One region of the Weizmannia sp. FSL K6-3076 genome, then DNA from elsewhere that is predicted to be linked to it. Evidence: riboswitches for the same ligand, from Rfam matches in the RefSeq annotation. Region 1 holds a riboswitch; each other region holds the start of a gene.
The links. A riboswitch is a leader RNA that binds a small molecule or an ion and turns the genes downstream of it on or off. The one in region 1 is predicted to bind S-adenosylmethionine.
Positions count from the first base shown of each region.

Region 2: it holds a riboswitch for S-adenosylmethionine, as region 1 does, so the genes downstream of both, NSS95_RS03765 (O-acetylhomoserine aminocarboxypropyltransferase/cysteine synthase family protein) here and NSS95_RS01175 (phosphoadenylyl-sulfate reductase) in region 1, are expected to answer to the same signal.
Region 3: it holds a riboswitch for S-adenosylmethionine, as region 1 does, so the genes downstream of both, NSS95_RS13630 (sulfite exporter TauE/SafE family protein) here and NSS95_RS01175 (phosphoadenylyl-sulfate reductase) in region 1, are expected to answer to the same signal.
Region 4: it holds a riboswitch for S-adenosylmethionine, as region 1 does, so the genes downstream of both, NSS95_RS07350 (assimilatory sulfite reductase (NADPH) flavoprotein subunit) here and NSS95_RS01175 (phosphoadenylyl-sulfate reductase) in region 1, are expected to answer to the same signal.

Region 1 is NZ_JBBOWU010000001.1:229,902-234,400, reverse strand. Features, by position in the region: gene NSS95_RS01185 (sirohydrochlorin chelatase) at 1-352, opposite strand, end outside; gene cobA (uroporphyrinogen-III C-methyltransferase) at 359-1,117, opposite strand; gene NSS95_RS01175 (phosphoadenylyl-sulfate reductase) at 1,518-2,243, opposite strand; SAM riboswitch class I at 2,335-2,439, opposite strand; gene NSS95_RS01170 (hypothetical protein) at 2,541-2,720, opposite strand; gene NSS95_RS01165 (TIGR04104 family putative zinc finger protein) at 2,750-3,055, opposite strand; gene NSS95_RS01160 (glycosyl hydrolase family 28-related protein) at 3,227-4,499, shown strand, end outside.
Region 2 is NZ_JBBOWU010000001.1:853,986-858,484, forward strand. Features, by position in the region: gene NSS95_RS03755 (murein hydrolase activator EnvC family protein) at 1-861, shown strand, start outside; gene cls (cardiolipin synthase) at 1,090-2,535, shown strand; SAM riboswitch class I at 2,635-2,742, shown strand; gene NSS95_RS03765 (O-acetylhomoserine aminocarboxypropyltransferase/cysteine synthase family protein) at 2,846-4,144, shown strand; gene NSS95_RS03770 (homoserine dehydrogenase) at 4,399-4,499, shown strand, end outside.
Region 3 is NZ_JBBOWU010000001.1:2,858,297-2,862,795, forward strand. Features, by position in the region: gene NSS95_RS13625 (amino acid permease) at 1-763, shown strand, start outside; SAM riboswitch class I at 1,174-1,281, shown strand; gene NSS95_RS13630 (sulfite exporter TauE/SafE family protein) at 1,436-2,326, shown strand; gene NSS95_RS13635 (hypothetical protein) at 3,245-3,496, opposite strand; gene NSS95_RS13640 (purine/pyrimidine permease) at 3,613-4,499, shown strand, end outside.
Region 4 is NZ_JBBOWU010000001.1:1,584,979-1,589,477, forward strand. Features, by position in the region: gene NSS95_RS07330 (ABC transporter substrate-binding protein) at 1-408, shown strand, start outside; gene NSS95_RS07335 (VOC family protein) at 704-1,102, opposite strand; gene NSS95_RS07340 (phosphosulfolactate synthase) at 1,086-1,871, opposite strand; gene NSS95_RS07345 (2-phosphosulfolactate phosphatase) at 1,864-2,559, opposite strand; SAM riboswitch class I at 2,733-2,833, shown strand; gene NSS95_RS07350 (assimilatory sulfite reductase (NADPH) flavoprotein subunit) at 2,954-4,499, shown strand, end outside.

The sequences.
Region 1 (4,499 bases):
AAATATTTTCTGCCAAAATTTCGATGATCCGGTCCCCGACACCGAGCGGGCGGCCGTACGTAAACACAATATGCGGATAACGCTGTTTCGCTTCCCGGATCGCGCGCGGGATATCCTCATAATAATGCCCGGCACTCAGCAGCAATACCGGCACAACAGCAATGCGCCCTGCGCCGCCCCGGACAAGCGCATCAATCCCTGCCGCAATATCCGGTTCCGCAATTTCCAGATAGCAAATTTCCTGGAGATCCGCATCCACCTGCGCCATTGCTTGCCGGATCGTCGCTGTTGCTTCCCGGGCGGTTTCAGGCACACGGCTGCCATGGCTGACATATAAAACGCCTTGTTTCATACCCGTTCACCCGGTACAGGCCGGAGCAGCAGAAAGCTGTTCAAACCATTTTAACTCTTCGCGCAGTTTTACCACTTCTCCGATGATCAAAAGCGATGGGTTGCGCAGCCCAGCCGCCTTTTCACTTAAATTTCCAAGCGTGCTGACCGCGGTTTCCTGTTTTTCAGTCGTGCCCCAGCGGATTAGTGCAGCCGGCATGTCCGGTGATTTGCCGTGCTTTATCAGTTGCGCACAGATGAGTGGCAGATTTTTCACGCCCATATAAATGCAAAGTGTATCAATTCCCGCATATTTGGACCAATACGCATCAAGATCTTCGCCTTTTTTCGTGACGCCCGCGATAAAAGCAACGGATGTACTGAGCCCGCGGTGGGTGAGCGGAATGCCGGCATAGGCGGGCACAGCGGAACCGGCTGTAATTCCCGGCACGATTTCAAACGGAATATGTTTTTGCACCAGGACTTCCGCTTCCTCCCCGCCTCTACCGAATATAAACGGATCACCGCCCTTTAAACGGACAACCGTTTTTCCTTGGTTAGCAAATTTCACAAGCAGGTGGTTGATCATATCCTGCGTCATCGTATGGGCATCCGGTTTTTTCCCGCAGTAGACAAGTTCTGCATCCGGCCTTGCCTCTTTTAACAGGTCCGGATTCACCAGCCGGTCATATAAAATGACATCCGCTTCCCGGATCAGGCGCAATCCTTTCACTGTAATCAGCTCCGGATCGCCGGGTCCTGCCCCGACTAAATATACTTTTCTCATTTCTTCACCTGCTTTAAACTTAATCGGACTCGTTGTTTTGGTTGATGCGAGCACTTGAACAATCCTAGTCTGGATTGGCTACAAGCGGGCACCTGAAAAAGCTGGCTGCTTTTGCCGCTAGAGCTTGCTGAACGGGTCCAATTCTGCGTTTGTACCCAATTTATCAGCAAGCTCCATCTCAAAATATAAAAGAATCCATCTTCGAAAATGCGATTTTATCTTCTCTATACGCTGAATCAGCTTCCAAGTGCAATTTTTTCCCTGGTTTTTTCATAAAACCGATTTGTATATAAATTTTTGCCGCATTCTTACCAAATCTAGGAATTTTGTAAAATGAACGAAATCTTGTCATGCAGACTGATGCTTACTCTTATTACCTATGTCATTTTATATAGCAGCCTTATTTTTTCTGAACCGTATGCAGCCCGCATTCGGTTTTATTAAAGCCCGCCCATCTTCCTGCTCTTGAGTCGCTGTTTCCGACAGCACGTGTGCACGGGAAGCAGCCGATGCTCGGATATCCCTGGTCGTGCAATTCGTTATATGGAAGATTGTTAGACCGGATATAGTTCCAAACATCATCCCATGTCCAATGAATCAGCGGGCAAATTTTAATCGAATGGAACCTTTCATCTTTATTGACAAAATTCGTTTTTGCCCTTGTCGGCGATTGCTCCCGCCGTAAGCCGGATATCCAGGCCACAGCTCCCTGCAGCGTTTCTTCAAGCGGCTTGATTTTCCGGATATAGCAGCATTGGTCCGGATCCCTTTTCCAAAGGGCAGATCCGTATTGCGCCGCCTGTTCATCAAGCGTAAGCGACGGTTTTTTCATTTGGATATTTAAAGCCGGATATTTCTTTTTTACTTTTTCAATCAATTCGTAAGTCTGCGGAAAGTGCAGGTCCGTATCCAAAAATACGATATCCGCATCTTCTCTGACTTTCGAAATGAGATCAATCAGCACCATTCCTTCTGCGCCGAAGCTGCACGCATATACCACTGATTTACCGTACGTGCCATATGCCCACTGCAAAATTTCCAATGCACCCTTTGTTTTATCTTCCGGCACGAACGCTGCAAACGGATCCGACGTAAACTGTTCATATGTGAGCCGCGTTTGCTCCACTCTATTCCCTTCTTTCTTATTCGATTACTAAGGATTAAACGACAAAAATCTTCTTACCCTGAAGTAAGAAGATATCCATTCCCGGGAAATCTTCTTATCTTTCAGGCCACCACCTGCAGGAATTGGCACAGTACCCGTTTTCGGACCTGCTGCCGAGGCTTCACAGGGCCCTTCCCTCCACCTCTCTTGATAAGAAAATAACAACATATAAGCTTGAAGTTTATTGTATACCTTCTTATGCTATTCGTCAACGAAAAATTCTGATAAAGAAAATAAGGCCCATTTTCACGAAAAGTGTTACATGTAGTTTTGGGCCACCTTTTTCTTTCTCATTTGATGAAATGGTTTCCAATCTTTACTTGCATGTGTTTTTTTCAAATCTTGCTCTGTACCAAATCGGTTCATCAATTCACCTTTAAACTTGCGGCGTACCGGCTCAGCTCCGCGTTTCATCATCACCTGGATTTTTGAAGCCATTTAAAAGGGCGACAACTATTCGTTCCCTTTTACCATAGAGGCCTTTCTTTATGATCAAACGAATAAACATAAGGCATCATAAGAATCAAACAAGCCCAAATAATGATGATTAGTGTTATGAATGCAATTTTTGGAATGCCCAATATCATTAGTCCAAATGAGATGAAAAAGCAAAGCAGGGAAAAATATCCAACTTTATTTCGAAACTTCAAACTTGGATATAACTTGGCTTTACAATTTGGACATTCTATGGTTTGGTCAAACTTCCATAACCTCTTAAAGATATAAATCCACTTAAATGGATGGTTACAATCAGAACATTTTGGCAGGCTCATTGACTTCCACCTTCCTTTTCTTCGATTTTAACATAAAATCCAATCTTTTTTTATGCCAACAACAATGATTTAGAAAAGAGTCTTCCTTTTTCAGTGCGTTTTCCAACCTGCGGGGGTAAACTACATATATCCAATGACAGAGACTGAATGAAGGCAAAGCGGGGTGAAAAAATGATTCATTTGGATAAGCATCATGACCCCCGGACAAACGGCATGCTGCTGCGCCAGCTTTCACGCAGGGCAGTCCAGCCGGGTACCCTAATCCAGGAAAATGAAGCGCTTTTTCAAAAATACTGCCAGCCGGAATTTCACAAACCGTTTTCCCTTTCACGGCTGCTGCTGAACCGGAGATATCCGGTTGAACCGTATAAAACCCTTGCAGATCAGAACGGCCTTGTCTACCCGGAATGGAAAACGATATTGGATCAAGAATACAGCCGGCTGCTGTCTGTGGCATCCCGTACAGTCAATGTGGCAGATTTCGGGGCTGCCGGCGATGGAAAAACCGACTGCACAGCGGCATTCCAAAAAGCACTGGGAAACGGCCGCGTGAAAGTGATCGTACCGGAAGGCGTTTATCTTGTAAAGGGGCTTAAGCTGCCTTCATGGACATGCCTTTGCGGCAGCGGAAAAGGCGTAACCATCATCAAACTCCATCCGCATGCACCGAAAAAAACGCGTCTCATCCAAAATGCCCATTTTCATCGTGGCAATCACCATATATCGGTGGAGGGGCTCACGCTCGATTGGAATGTCGAAAGGCTCGGGCAAGAGGAAAGAACGGCAGCAGGAAATAACCGTTCAAGCTGTCTGACTTTTGCGCACGTCACGTTCGGCTGGGTGAAAAATGTGGAGGCGGCGGGGGCCGGACTGCACGGTTTTGATGTATCCTCTGCCCGTTATCATTATTTGGGAGACGGCTTTCTCGCCCCAGGAAGGAGCCGCTATATCTGGCTGGACGGGCTCACGGCAAGCGGATTCGGTGATGACGGGATTACCACCCACCATAGCGACTATTGTTTTATTTCAAATTCTTTCTGTTACAACCCAAGTGGAAGGGCCCACAAAAAAGGGTTTTCCAACTCCAATGGCATTGAGATTGATGACGGCTCGCGCCATGTATGGCTTTGCAATAATGCATCAAGCGGCTGTTTCGGAGGTGTTGAAATCAAAGCCCACCACAATGCATCGGCTGCTTCTCATGTGCATTTGTATGGCCATCTTTCTGTCCGCGACAACCGCTCTTTTAACTTCCGGCATATCGGCCACCATAAAGGCAAAGATGCCGATTCGAAAAGCGCGAACCATATTGTGGCGGCCAATCTAGTTTCTGTCGCACCGGTGTTTACGGATTTATATGAAGGTTCAACGCCGCGCAGCCTCGTTGTTTCCGCTTACCGAAACGTTGTAATTAACGGGCTGACTGCGCTTGGCGACCCGGATT
Region 2 (4,499 bases), 620 kb from region 1:
GTTGAAGCAGACCGGCAAATTTTGGAAGAACAGAAAAAAGATGAACAGGATTTAAAGGACAAACAGGCTTCAGTGGAAAAGAAACTGTCCGATTTGGAATCGATGCTGTCTGATTTACAATCATTAAAAGACAGTCTGAAACAGGATGAGAGCGAGAAATCGGCATTAATCAAAAAGCTGGAAAAACAAAAAGACAGCCTTAAAGAAGAGAAAATGTCGCTGAGTGAACAAAAGAGCATCCTGGCTGACCAAAAAGCTTCCATTGAAAAAGCCATTGCGTTTGCGAAAAAGCAAGCGGAGGAAGAAAGAAAGGCTGCAGCAAAAGCAGATGCAGCAGCAAAGGCACAAACGAATGCAGGATCAACAGGATCAGCAGGATCAAACGCAGGGACAACCCGCTCTGCATCGGTCAAGTCAAGTTCCGGGAGCCATTCCGGCGGATCCCTTCCGCAAGTATCTTCCGGGTCCTTTACGCGACCGGCATCCGGATATATTTCATCTGAATTCGGCGGGCGTTCCGGCGGGTTCCATCCGGGCATTGACATTGCCAACAGCATCGGGACACCGGTTGTCGCTGCAGCCGACGGTGTCGTGTTCAGGGCGTACCACTCTTCTTCATACGGGAATTGCGTCATGATCACCCACTATATTAACGGGAAGTTGTACACAACCGTTTATGCCCATTTGAGCTCGTACAGCGTCAGCACCGGGCAGCACGTCAGCAAAGGGCAGCAGATCGGAGCAATGGGAAATACCGGGGAATCAACAGGACCGCATCTTCACTTTGAAATTTATAACGGCCGCTGGACACCACCGCCACATACCGGTGCCCAAAACCCGAGAAACTATGTTAACTTTTAATAAGGACGAAAAAAAGAACCGTATCCATTGGTGCGGTTCTTTTTGCATGCAATGGCAGGGAAAGTGCTGTACGATAGGTAAGGCGCAAATATTATGGTATGATACAATTGTTATTTTTGCTGCGCAAACATATCCTATATCAATTCCAAAACACTTCACCGTGTTCCCGGATACCGGCCGGGAACAAACCTCAAGCAGGAACAAAGGGTGTACGAAAAGGAGAACGCAATGATTATAACGGTACTACTGGTTATCTTGTTTCTTTTGAATTTTATTCTGGCGGGAACCGTTATTTTCCTGGAACGGCGAGATGTCGGCGCAACTTGGGCATGGCTTTTGGTGCTATTATTCCTGCCGATTGCCGGCTTTATCCTGTATTTGGTATTCGGGCAAAATTTAAGCCGCCGGAAAATTTTTGACTGGAAGGTACAGGAGAAGATCGGCATTAAAGAAATTTCCCAGCAGCAAATTGAACTGCTGCGCGAAAACCGGTTTCCGTTTCATGATGAGCGGACAATCCAGTACAAGGATCTCGTTTATATGCTGCTGATGAATGACGGGGCAATCCTTTCCCAGGACAATCACGTCGATATATTTACAGACGGCAGGAAAAAATTCGAGGCTTTATTTGAAGACATCCGGAATGCAAAAGACAGTATTCATCTTGTATATTATATTTTCCGGAATGACCGCCTCGGCCATGAATTGATTGAACTGCTGTCGCAAAAAGCAAGAGAAGGCGTAAAGGTGCGGCTGCTTTATGATGATATGGGGTCGCGGATGCTGTTCCGCCGCAAATTTTTCCGGCCGCTTGTTGTTGCTGGTGGGGAAGTGGCGTCCTTTTTTCCTGCCCGGATCCCGCTCGTCAATTTGCGCGTCAATTTCAGGAATCACCGGAAATTGGCGATTATTGATGGGCAGATCGGATATATCGGCGGTTTTAATGTCGGGGATGAGTATCTTGGCCTGAATAAGAAATTCGGTTACTGGCGGGATACGCATCTACGGATTGTAGGGAGTGCTGTTTATGCCATGCAGACCCGCTTTATTTTGGACTGGAATCAGGCGTCACCGCATGATGTAAGAGATGAAGAACGTTATTTCCCGGTCATCCCATCGCAGGGTGAAACCGATATCCAAATCGTCTCAAGCGGCCCCGATTCTGAATGGGAGCAGATTAAAAACAGCTATATTAAAATGATCAATTCCGCCAAAAAATATATTTATTTGCAAACACCGTATTTTATTCCGGATGACAGCCTCCTGAATGCGCTGACGCTTGCCGCCTTATCCGGAGTGGATGTTCGGATTATGATTCCAAATAAACCGGATCATATGTTTGTCTATTGGGCGACGCTTTCCAACATCGGCCAGCTGTTAAAAACGGGCGTCAAAGTGTACATTTATCAAAAAGGGTTCATCCATGCGAAAATGATTGTCGTAGACGGGAAAATTGCTTCCGTTGGGACGGCCAATATCGATGTGCGCAGTTTCCGTCTCAATTTTGAAGTGAACGCCGTGCTGTACGACCGTGAGCTTTCCGGCACACTTGCCGGCGTTTTCCGGGACGATATGGCCGAATCAACCGAATTAACGCTCCATGATTACCAGAACCGGCCGCTTTATGTGCGGTTTAAAGAGTCCATTTCCCGGCTATTGTCGCCAATATTGTAGAAGAAAAAGAAAATTTTTTCAAAAAAAGGTTGACGGTTTGCCATTGTTCTTCTATAATCTTAAACAATAAGTCATTCAAAATTGAATTATGAAAAGAAACTCTTATCGAGAGCGGCGGAGGGACTAGGCCCTGCGAAGCCCGGCAACCTTCAGGCATTTGCCTGAAAAGGTGCTAATTCCTACAGACATGCGTCTGAAAGATAAGGGAGGAACTTACATACATTGTAACCCTCTTCCCTTACGAAGAGGGTTTTTTCATTTCCTCTTCCATCTTTCACGAAAAAATTTTAAAAAATCAGGAGGCTTTAAAATGACACAACCATCATTCCAACCGGAAACTTTATTGTTGCACGGCGGCCAGGAACCGGACCCGGCGACAGGATCGCGCGCCGTACCGGTATACCGGACGACTTCTTACGTTTTTCCGGATACAGAACATGCGGAGGGCGTCTTCAATTTATCAAAAGAAGGTTTCATTTATTCCCGTCTCGGCAATCCGACTGTGGATGTTTTTGAAAAACGTGTTGCTGCACTGGAAGGCGGAACAGCGGCTGTCGGTTTATCATCCGGCGCATCGGCCATTGCCTTTTCCATTTTGAACATCGTGCGTGCGGGTGATGACATCGTATCCGCCAGCAATCTTTACGGCGGCACCTATAATTTGTTTGCTGTGACATTGCCGAAATACGGCATTAACGTCAAGTTTGTGGACGGGTCCGACCCTGAAGCGTTCCGCCAGGCGATCACCCCGAAAACAAAAGCATTGTACGCGGAAATTATCGGCAACCCAAGCCTGCAGGTGCTCGACGTGGAAAAAGTGGCGGAAGTGGCCCATGAAAACGGTATTCCTTTGATTGTCGACAACACGTTTGCTTCTCCGTATGGTGCGAATCCGATCAAATGGGGCGCGGACGTGGTTGTCCATTCGGCGACAAAATGGATCGGCGGGCACGGAACGGCGATCGGCGGTGTTGCCGTTGACGGCGGGTGTTTTGACTGGAACACAGACAAATTCCCGGACTTTAGCGAACCGGATCCGAGCTATCACGGCTTGCGCTACGGCGTCGACACGGCACAGGCTGCGTTCGCCACAAAACTTCGCGTTCAGCTTTTGCGCGACTTCGGGCCTGCTTTAAGCCCGGACAACGCCTTTTTATTCCTGCAAGGGCTTGAAACGCTGCATCTGCGTGTGGAAAGGCATAACGAAAATGCATTGAAAGTCGCGGAATTTCTGAAAAACCATCCAGATGTTGCTTGGGTCAATTACCCGGGCCTTGAAGACCATCCGTCCCATGAGCTGGCGCAAAAATATTTGAACGGCGGTTACGGCTCCATTGTCAACTTTGGTGTGAAAGGCGGCCGGGAAACAGGAAGACGCGTGATCGACAATATTAAGCTGTGGTCGCATGTAGCGAATGTCGGCGACGCGAAATCGCTGATCATCCACCCGGCAACGACTACGCATTCGCAGCTGAGCGATGAAGAACTGGAAAAATCAGGGGTCACAGGCGATTTGATCCGCCTGTCCGTCGGGCTTGAAGCCGTCGAAGATTTGACAGCCGACCTCGATCAGGCCATTACAAAAGCAACAGCCGTTACAGCCCGGTAAAAGCGGGGAGCGGGTCCGGCAGATTCGTGCGAAGGCCGCCATGCGAATGCCAACAGGCGATCCGGAAAACTTATACGATGTTCTGGGCTGATCCCATTGAACAATGTTGCGGCCCGGACGGTCTGCATACCTGATCCAGATCGGGAGCTTCTGGATACCGGCTGCACCGAATACTGTCGGACCGCTTGACCGTTTTAAATGAACAAAACGCTTCAGAGGCGAAAGAGCGCTAGATGTAGGGAGGAGTTTGGATAATGAGAGTGATTAAAGCAGCGCTGCTCGGCTTTGGGACGGTCGGCCAGGGCGTGTACGAAGCGGTCCGGACCCACCGGGAGCAGCTGAAAGAAAAGCTGCA
Region 3 (4,499 bases), 2.6 Mb from region 1:
TTTTCCGAACGGGCTTCACGGTACGTTCAATGCTTTTCTGATCGTTATGTTTTCATACGGCGGGGCGGAACTGATCGGCGTTACCGTTTCGGAAACAAAAGACAGCGAGAAAGTGTTGCCGCGTGTGATTAAACAGACCGTTATTCGTGTCATGCTTTTTTATATTTTGCCAATCCTGGTCATTTGTGGCATTGTCCCGTGGAATCAGGTTTCTTCCGTGGAAAGCCCGTTTGTACAGGTATTCAGCCGCACAGGGATCCCCGCTGCCGCCCATGTGATGAATTTTGTGCTCTTGACGGCCGTTCTTTCTGCCGCCAATTCCGGCATTTATGCCACTTCACGCACACTGTTTAACATGGCACAGTCCGGAGAAGCGCCGCACGCCTTTTTAAAAATTTCCCGGAAAGGCGTCCCGCTCATTAGTATTTTGCTGACCTCACTGTTTATTTTAGCCGGCGTGATTCTGGCCTATCTTACGCCGAATGAGGTCATCAGCTATTTGATGACCATCCCGGGATTTACCGTCGTCCTTGTTTGGATCGCCATCTGCGCAGCCGAACTGCGGCTCCGGAAGTCGTATGCAAAATTGCCTTCCTTCCGTGTAAAAGGGTATCCTTTCATGGTCTGGATTGCGCTGCTTGCACTGGCAGGCATTTTCCTGTCCTTTTTGCTGGGCGGCGGAAACCCGATTGGAACAAGCGTCTGCCTTGCTATTTTAATCGTGCTCGTCGTCCTGTCACTGAGAATCAAAGGAAAGGAATAGGCTCCAGCCGGCTGTGTTGATAAAACCGGTCTTTTGGGCAGGGAGAGGACAGAAATACAACTGCGCGATAAGCGAGCACAAACAAGCGGTGTTGATAAAACCGGTTCCCTTGGCGGTGAGAGGACAGACACGGTGTGCACGGCGTGTCAAACTGCCAGAATGGGCGGCACGCCAACCCGTTTGGACTCTTTTTCGTTTTGTGAAGCAAATGAAAGCGGCCATGATGCCCCGCCTGGTTCTGAACCTGCTTTAAAAAAACCAATCAGCGTAAAGAAAAAAAACTCCCGACAGAGCGTGATCTGATAGGGAGTTTTTTTCTTTATCCCTCCATTCGGATAAATCCGATAAAAAAACTTGAAATAATTATATTGACTTCCATTTATTTTCTGATAAAATTTTAAACAACAAATAACTTATCAAGAGCGACGGAGGGATCTGGCCCGATGAAGTCCGGCAACCTGCAGCGAGCAGCAAGGTGCCAATTCCAGCAAAATGGGTACCATTTTGAAAGATAAGCGCTTATCCTTTACTCGCTGTCTTTCCGTAAAAATGGCGGAAAGTTTTTTATTTCTGCAAGGCCGGCCGTTTGAACCAGGATAGGCCCTGATGCGTATAATTCCTCTACATCAGGATGAATTAAATTTATGAATGAAGAAAGCGAGGAACTTGAACATGCAAAAATTAATTATCTTAGCACTTGTCGGCCTTGCCGCGCAATTGGTGGATGGATCTCTTGGAATGGGTTACGGGGTGACTTCAACCTCACTTTTGCTAGCTTTCGGGATTGCGCCGGCTGTCGCGTCAGCTTCTGTGCATTTGGCGGAAGTTTTTACAACGGCGGCTTCCGGAGTTTCACATATGAAATTTGGGAATGTCGATAAAGGGATCATTTGGAAACTGGTTGTACCTGGAGCTGTCGGCGCCTTTCTCGGGGCAACCGTGCTTAGCCATCTTCCTGCAAGCACATTAAAACCGTACATTTCTATTTTTCTGATCGCCCTTGGCCTCTATATTCTTACCCGGTTTCTGTTCAATACGCGCGGGGCGTCGAAAGTCAAAAAGCAAACCAGGTCAAACATATTTTTTATCCCACTTGGCTTTGTCGCAGGATTTTTTGATGCAACGGGGGGCGGTGGCTGGGGCCCTATCGCCACACCGGCTTTGCTGTCCAGAAATGACATCGAACCGCGGAAAGTGATCGGCTCGGTGGATACTAGTGAATTTGCTGTATCCTTGGCATCAAGCATCGGTTTCCTCTTATCCCTCGGCGCTATGCAAATTAACTGGATTTGGACGATCGCCCTCATGCTTGGCGGCCTGATCGCCGCGCCGATTGCAGCCTATCTGGTTAAAATTTTACCGGCTCATTTGCTGGCTGTCATTGTCAGCGGCATGATTGTGTTCAGCAACGTGCAAACTTTATTAAAAATGGCGGGCGCCGGTAGCGGCTGGTACGGCGTTACCTATACAGCCATTGCGGCAATATGGGCCATCCTCATTTTCTATACAATCAGAAGACACAAACGGGCAGTTGCCAGCGCCAGCGTAAGCGTCACAGAATAAGGAATGTTTTCGGGCAAGGGATCCATTGCCCGGATTGTTTTTACCTAAACAAATTTTGGCAAAGAATGAACATAGACGCTTCTATTTGAAGGAACAGTGCCTTTTTTGCTCGCTTCCTTAATGTAGAGGCGCTCTATGTTAAGAAACAACGTCTTTTTACCGCGCTTCCTTTACGTAGACGACCTCTATGTTAAGAAACAACATCTTTTTACCGAACTTTCTTAACGTAGACGGCCTCTATGTTAAGGAACAATATAATTTTTTCTCGCTTCCTTAATGTAGACATGCTCTATGTTAAGGAACAATGTCTTTTTACCTCGCTTCCTTAATGTAGACGCACTCTATGTTAAGAAACAACGTCTTTTTCGCTCGCTTCCTTTACGTAGACGGGCTCTATGTTAAGGAACAACGCCTTTTGACCTCGCTTCCTCAACATAGACGGCCTCTATGTTAAGGAACAACGTCTTTTTTGCTCGCTTTCTTAACGTAGACGGGCTCTATGTTAAGAAACAACACTTTTTTTGCTCGCTTCCTTAATGTAGACGTGCACTATGTTAAGGAACAATGTCTTTTTACCTCGCTTCCTTTACGTAGACAGCCTCTATGTTAAGAAACAACACCTTTTTTGCTCGCTTTCTTCACGTAGACGTACTCTATGTTAAGGAACAACGCAATTTTCGCTCGCTTCCTTAACGTAGCCGACCTCTATGTTAAGAAACAAAGCTATTTTCGCTCGCTTTCTTAACGTAGACGGGCTCTATGTTAAGGAACAACGACTTTTGACCTCGCTTCCTTAACGTAGACGGCCTCTATGTTAAGGAACAGCACCTTTTTCGCTCGCTTCCTTAACGTAGACGGCCTCTATGTTAAGGAACAAGGCAATTTTTGTTCGCTTCCTCAACATAGACGGCCTCTATGTTAAGAAACAACGACTTTTTTGCTCGCTTCCTTAACATAACCGGCCATGCCGCTACCATACAGCACCAGCAAAAAATGAAAAACCATCATAGCACACCTAAGTGAAGGCAGCCGCAAACTTCTTTTATTAACAAGTTCATACGAGAAGCGTTCTGCATGAAGACCGACCAAGAACTTTTTGCAAATCAAAAAACATGGCTTAACCCGCGCCCCGTCCGGTTTGCAACCCCTGTTTATGCCGCTGTCCGCCATGCCCGCTATCCCTCCCCCATCGGCGAAGTGTTTTATGTTTAAAATGTAAAACCTGTTTTGCTATAATTATATTTACTGGTATTTTCCATTTTTTGAACGGAAAGAACGGTGTGTCTATGAAAACATTGATTTCGTCGCTGCAATGGATGGCATTTATGATCGCCGGGTCGATCGCGGCCCCGATTGCCATTGCGGATGCTTTCCATTTCAGTGCAGGTGAGACTGCCCTGTTTGTGCAGCGGACGCTTTTTGTACTCGGGATCGGCGGCCTTTTGCAAGGAATTTTCGGCCACAGAATGCCCATCAATGAAGGGCCGGCCGGGTTGTGGTGGAGCGTGTTTGCCATTTATGCAGGGCTTGTCGGCAGCTTGTACAGTTCAAGCACTGAATCTCTGCAATATTTGGCAGGCGCACTGATTGTAACCGGCATCTTTTTCTTCCTGCTCGCTTTTACCGGACTTGTGGACCAATTAAATAAACTGTTTACGCCGGTAGTGACATTTATTTATTTGCTGTTGTTGGTGCTGCAGTTGAGCGGCTCTTTTATGAAAGGGATGCTCGGCATTACGGGTGCCCATCAGGAAGTCCGGCCGCTTGTTGCCGTTTTGAGCCTTGTCACCGTATTGCTTACATTCTATTTTGGCCATGTAAAGAAACCGTGGGTCAAGCAATATTCGATCATGCTCGGCTTGATTTGTGGCTGGATTTTGTTCGCGCTTTTCGGTGAAGCACCGGCTATTACATTTGGGGAAAGCTGGTTCTCTCTTCCCGCTGTGTTTGATTTTGGAAAACCGCGTTTTGATTCCGGTGCCGTCACAACCGGTGTATTCATCGGGCTTTTGTTAACTGCGAATATGATTACGTCTGTGCGCGTCATGGGAAATGTGACGGGAGTCCGCCAAGAGCGGGTGCGGAGCAGTCTGTTCATATCCGGCATCAACCAGCTGCTTGCCGGCATCTTTTCCGCTGTCGGTGCGGTTCCGATTGCAGCAGCGGCAGGCTA
Region 4 (4,499 bases), 1.4 Mb from region 1:
CTGGAAAAGGAGGGCGTACCCGTTAGAGCGTTCAATCCGGCAAAATACGGCGTTCCGGATTATGACGAACTCGTTTTCATCGCAAACGAAAATAAGCTGAAACAGCAGCCAGACATTTTTAAAAAATTTCTTGCTGCTGCCGAAAAAGGCCAGCAATATGTCAAAAAACATCCGGAAAAGGCGCTTGCCATTTTGTTAAAACATGAAGATGCCTCCTCACCGCTGGATAAAAATGTGGAAACGAAGAGCCTGCACATTTTACTGCCGAAGATGGACGAGAAAAATAAAACTATTGCCGATCAGGACCCAAAAAAATGGCAAGACGTTTCGGATTGGCTGTACCAGGCAAAAATCACAAAAACACATGTCAATCCCGAAAAGGCTTTTGTCAACTTAGAAAATCAATAAGAAACCAAAATGACCGGAAGTGAAGACAACATTTACTTCCAGTAGCGTTTGAATACGAGGAATCCGGGTGAATGGGGCGGTAAATGTTGACGTTTGTTAACAACTTCCGGTCTATTCCCGAATTTCAAGCACCGCTCCTTCCTGTAAGAATTCGAAAACATCAGCCGCCTTTTGCTGAGGCAGATTAGGAGTAGAGACCGCTGCACCCAGAGCATGCCTGGGAAGCCGATAAAATGTGGTCGCTTTCCAGGAAAAGCCGGCGCATGGCCCGGCCTTGAGCAATGAATGGGACTGGTTAATACACCATGCTTTCATCATGATAATATTTAAATTCGAGCAAGTTGTTAGAGGGGTCTTGGAGGAAAAATGTCCAATGTTCCTCTTGCTTGCCTCCAAACCGGACCATTTTATCCTGGAAAAATGGTAAATGGTTTTTCTTTGCAGATTGAAGGGTTTCCTCAAATGCTGCTTTATCCAAAAAAGTAATGCCGAAATGGCGGGGATACATTTTCGGGTTGGGATCTATTTTTTCAGGGCTCAGATGGCAGACAACCTGGTCCCCGAAAAAATTGAAAGTGACCCGGTCATCATACCGGCGCGCTACCTTGCAGCCTAATTTTTGATAGAAATCGGCTGTTTCATCAAGATCTTTGCACGGAATCGCCAAATGAAAAATTTTATCCGTTTCTCTCATGGGAATCTCCTCCAATAAAAAAAGTATCTGATCGCAAACCGAGCCTTAATGTTTCAAGCGCAAGGGCATCCGAAAAAGGGATGTTGGCCAAATTGGCATCCGGACCGAGATGGTGGATAAAAAAAGCCTGGAGCTGCTTGTTGGGCGCTTCGAAAATGAAAGAATCGCGGGGAATCCCCGAGTCCAGGATGGCCGCAAACATCTCCTCCCGTATTTCCCCGTCCCCGTTGTAAATGCCGCTTGTGCCGCTTTCCCTTGCCTCTGTCATCACTTTATATGCGCCTGCTTCTAAATCTTGACTAATCGATTCCAACCATAATGCTGGCGTATCGGCCATTGATTTGGCAGTATCTTTTGAGCCGACTTCACTTAACACTTTAAAATCCTTTGAAAACTCCGCAATATAGCGGCATTTTTCCGGATTGGACAGCGGCAGGGTGCCATTTGAGATTTCAACATATTCGCATTCAAACCGCCGGCAGTATTGAACGTACCGATCCGTTTTTCCCTGGCTGGCAAACTTTTCAAATAAAGTGCCGCCGAAAAAGAAGGCAATGCCGTTTTGCCTCAAGTGATCTATTTTTTCTTCCAAATGGCTTGAAACGACCGATGTCCCCCAGCCGAATTTGATGAAATCAATATAAGGGGCTGCACTGTTCATGGTATCTTTAAAAAAGTTCAGCGGAATGCCATTGTCAATTAAGATGGTGATCCCGCAATCCCGCGGTTTCTCATTGCGTAAAGGCAGTGTCAAACCATGGTCATTCATCTTCAACCCTCACGATCGTTGGAAATTCTCCCGTTGGATCCATTTTCATCACAAACTCGCAGTCTCTTTCTTTGATACAATATTCCAGGTCAGCCGGGTTAAATGCAGGCTGGCCGGGATCAAGAAATTTCTTTGCGACACTGGCATTTACAATCTCCTTGATCACTGATTCCGGCTTTATCGTGCCCGAGCCGGTGAGGATGCTTTCCATGTATAATGCGCATGCCAGGTCATCTTCCCCTGTCGGATGGGAAGCGATCATGTTGATGCGGGCGTTGTCTTTGTCTTTCCATTTGCGCCGGATCCATTTTGCCGTCGTTTTTGCATTCGAAAAGCCGGTAACATAGACTTCCTTTGCATGAAGGGCGCGAAAAACTGCTTTTACCCCGTTTGTCGATGTTTGCACCAACGTTTTGCCGGCTAACGGCTGTTTGGCGATGGCGGCCGGTGAATGGCCCAAATCAAATCCCGGGATCGGAAGGCCGTTCCTTTCGCCCGTGAGCAAAACATGCGGGTATTTGTTTTTGATACGAAAAGCCGTTTCTATTGAGTCAGCCAACCAAATCTCTTTTACGCCGCCCAAAAAGGCATGGTGGGCAACCGTAAACGCGCGGATTACATCGATCACAATATTGGCGTCCCCGTCTTCCGGCGTCATCTCATTCCCCTGGTAAATGCGGATATTCATCCATTCCCCCCTCATTCTGTGCAAAAGATACATAAAGTATATTGGGGGGACGCTTGATGCGGAACTTGCCACCCTTTTCCTTTTTTAAATGTCCCATCTGTTCAAAAAAGAATTGACTGTACCTGCATTTGATTGTATAATGTTTTCAATGATTTCTAAATAATGATTCGTGCTTCTTATCCAGAGAGGTGGAGGGAAAGGCCCTTTGAAGCCTCGGCAACAGGTTGAAAAACACTGTGCCAATTCCTGCAGACAATCGTCTGAAAGATAAGAGAAGTTGACCATTGTGCGCCGGCTCTTCTTATCTTTGTAAGGAGAGCTTTTTTCGAAGGCGCTTCTCATGGAAAGAAGCGGATTAAAATCCAAGTAAACTTCTATGTATATTTGGATTAGGATGTCATACATAAATAAACAAATGAAAAGTGCATGCAAACATTGCGAGGTGGAAGATTTGCCGTTAAGTGTACAAAACAGCCCGTTTAGTAAAGAACAGGCGGAAAAGTTAAATGAACTGCTGCAACTATTAACGGATCAGCAAAAATTATGGCTAAGCGGATATTTAACCTATCCGTTTGCCGAACAAGGAACGAATCCCCTGGGAAGTACAGCTGTTGCTGAAAAACCGGTACAGACGGCAACCAAAACGGTTACGCTGCTGTTTGGTTCCGAGACAGGCAATGCCCAGGCGCTTGCCGAAGCATTCGCCGCCAGATTAAAAGAAATGCAGTTTACCGTATCTTTTTCGGCACTCGATGCAGCCAAGCCGAAAGATTTAAAAAATGCAGGGTATCTGCTCATCATTACAAGTACACAAGGGGAAGGGGATCCGCCTGACAACGCATTGTCTTTCTATGAGCTGATCCACAGCAGAAAAGCCCCGAAACTGGACGGGGTCCAATTTTCCGTTTTGGCGCTTGGGGACCAGACATATGAGTTTTTTTGCAAGGTCGGAAAAGAGATCGACAAGAGGCTGGAAGAGTTGGGCGGGGAACGGCTCTATCCGCGGGTGGATTGCGATGTGGATTATGAAGAAGACGCCCAGGAATGGTTTGAAGGGGTTACAGGCGTGCTCCAGTCATCTGCCTTGCCGCCTTCAACCGCAGCAGATGCCACCCGGCCCGCAAACACCGATTATTCCAAATCCAACCCGTTCCAGGCGGAAGTGCTGGAAAATATCAATTTGAACTGGGAAGGGTCCAATAAAGAAACGCACCATATCGAACTATCCCTTGAAGGTTCCGGTTTTACATTTGAACCGGGGGACAGCATCGGGATTTACCCGGAAAATGATCCGAAACTCGTGGAACGGCTGATCGAAAAGCTCGGCTGGGATCCGGAAGAACCGGTTCCGGTCAATAAAAAAGGGGAAGTGCTGCCGGCCAGGGAAGCATTACTCAGACATTATGAAATTACGAGATTAACAAAACCGCTGCTTCAGCAGGCAGCCGTGCTTTTCGGAAACAAAGCGCTTACGGCTTTGCTTGAAAATGAAGCGGAGGCAAAGGCGTACCTTGAAGGGCGGGGCCTGCTCGATCTTGTCGAGGAATATCCGCCGGAAAAAGTGGAAGTGCAAGCTTTCGTACAAATGCTCCGGAAAATGCCGCCGCGGCTTTATTCGATCGCAAGCAGCTGGAAAGCGAACCCCGATGAAGTCCATCTTGTCATTGCACTGGACTGCTATACAGCAAACGGAAGGGTGCGCGAAGGGGTTTGCTCCGGGCAAATCGCAGGCAGGATAAAACCGGGAGACAAGCTGCCGGTTTATGTCCACCGCAATCCGAATTTCAAACTTCCGGCTGACCCGGATGTGCCGGTGATCATGATCGGGCCGGGAACAGGCGTGGCGCCGTTCCGTTCTTTCCTGGAAGAAAGGGAAGCGGAAGGGATCACCGGACGAACATGGCTGTTTTACGGGGACCAGCATTTTGCGACGGATTTTC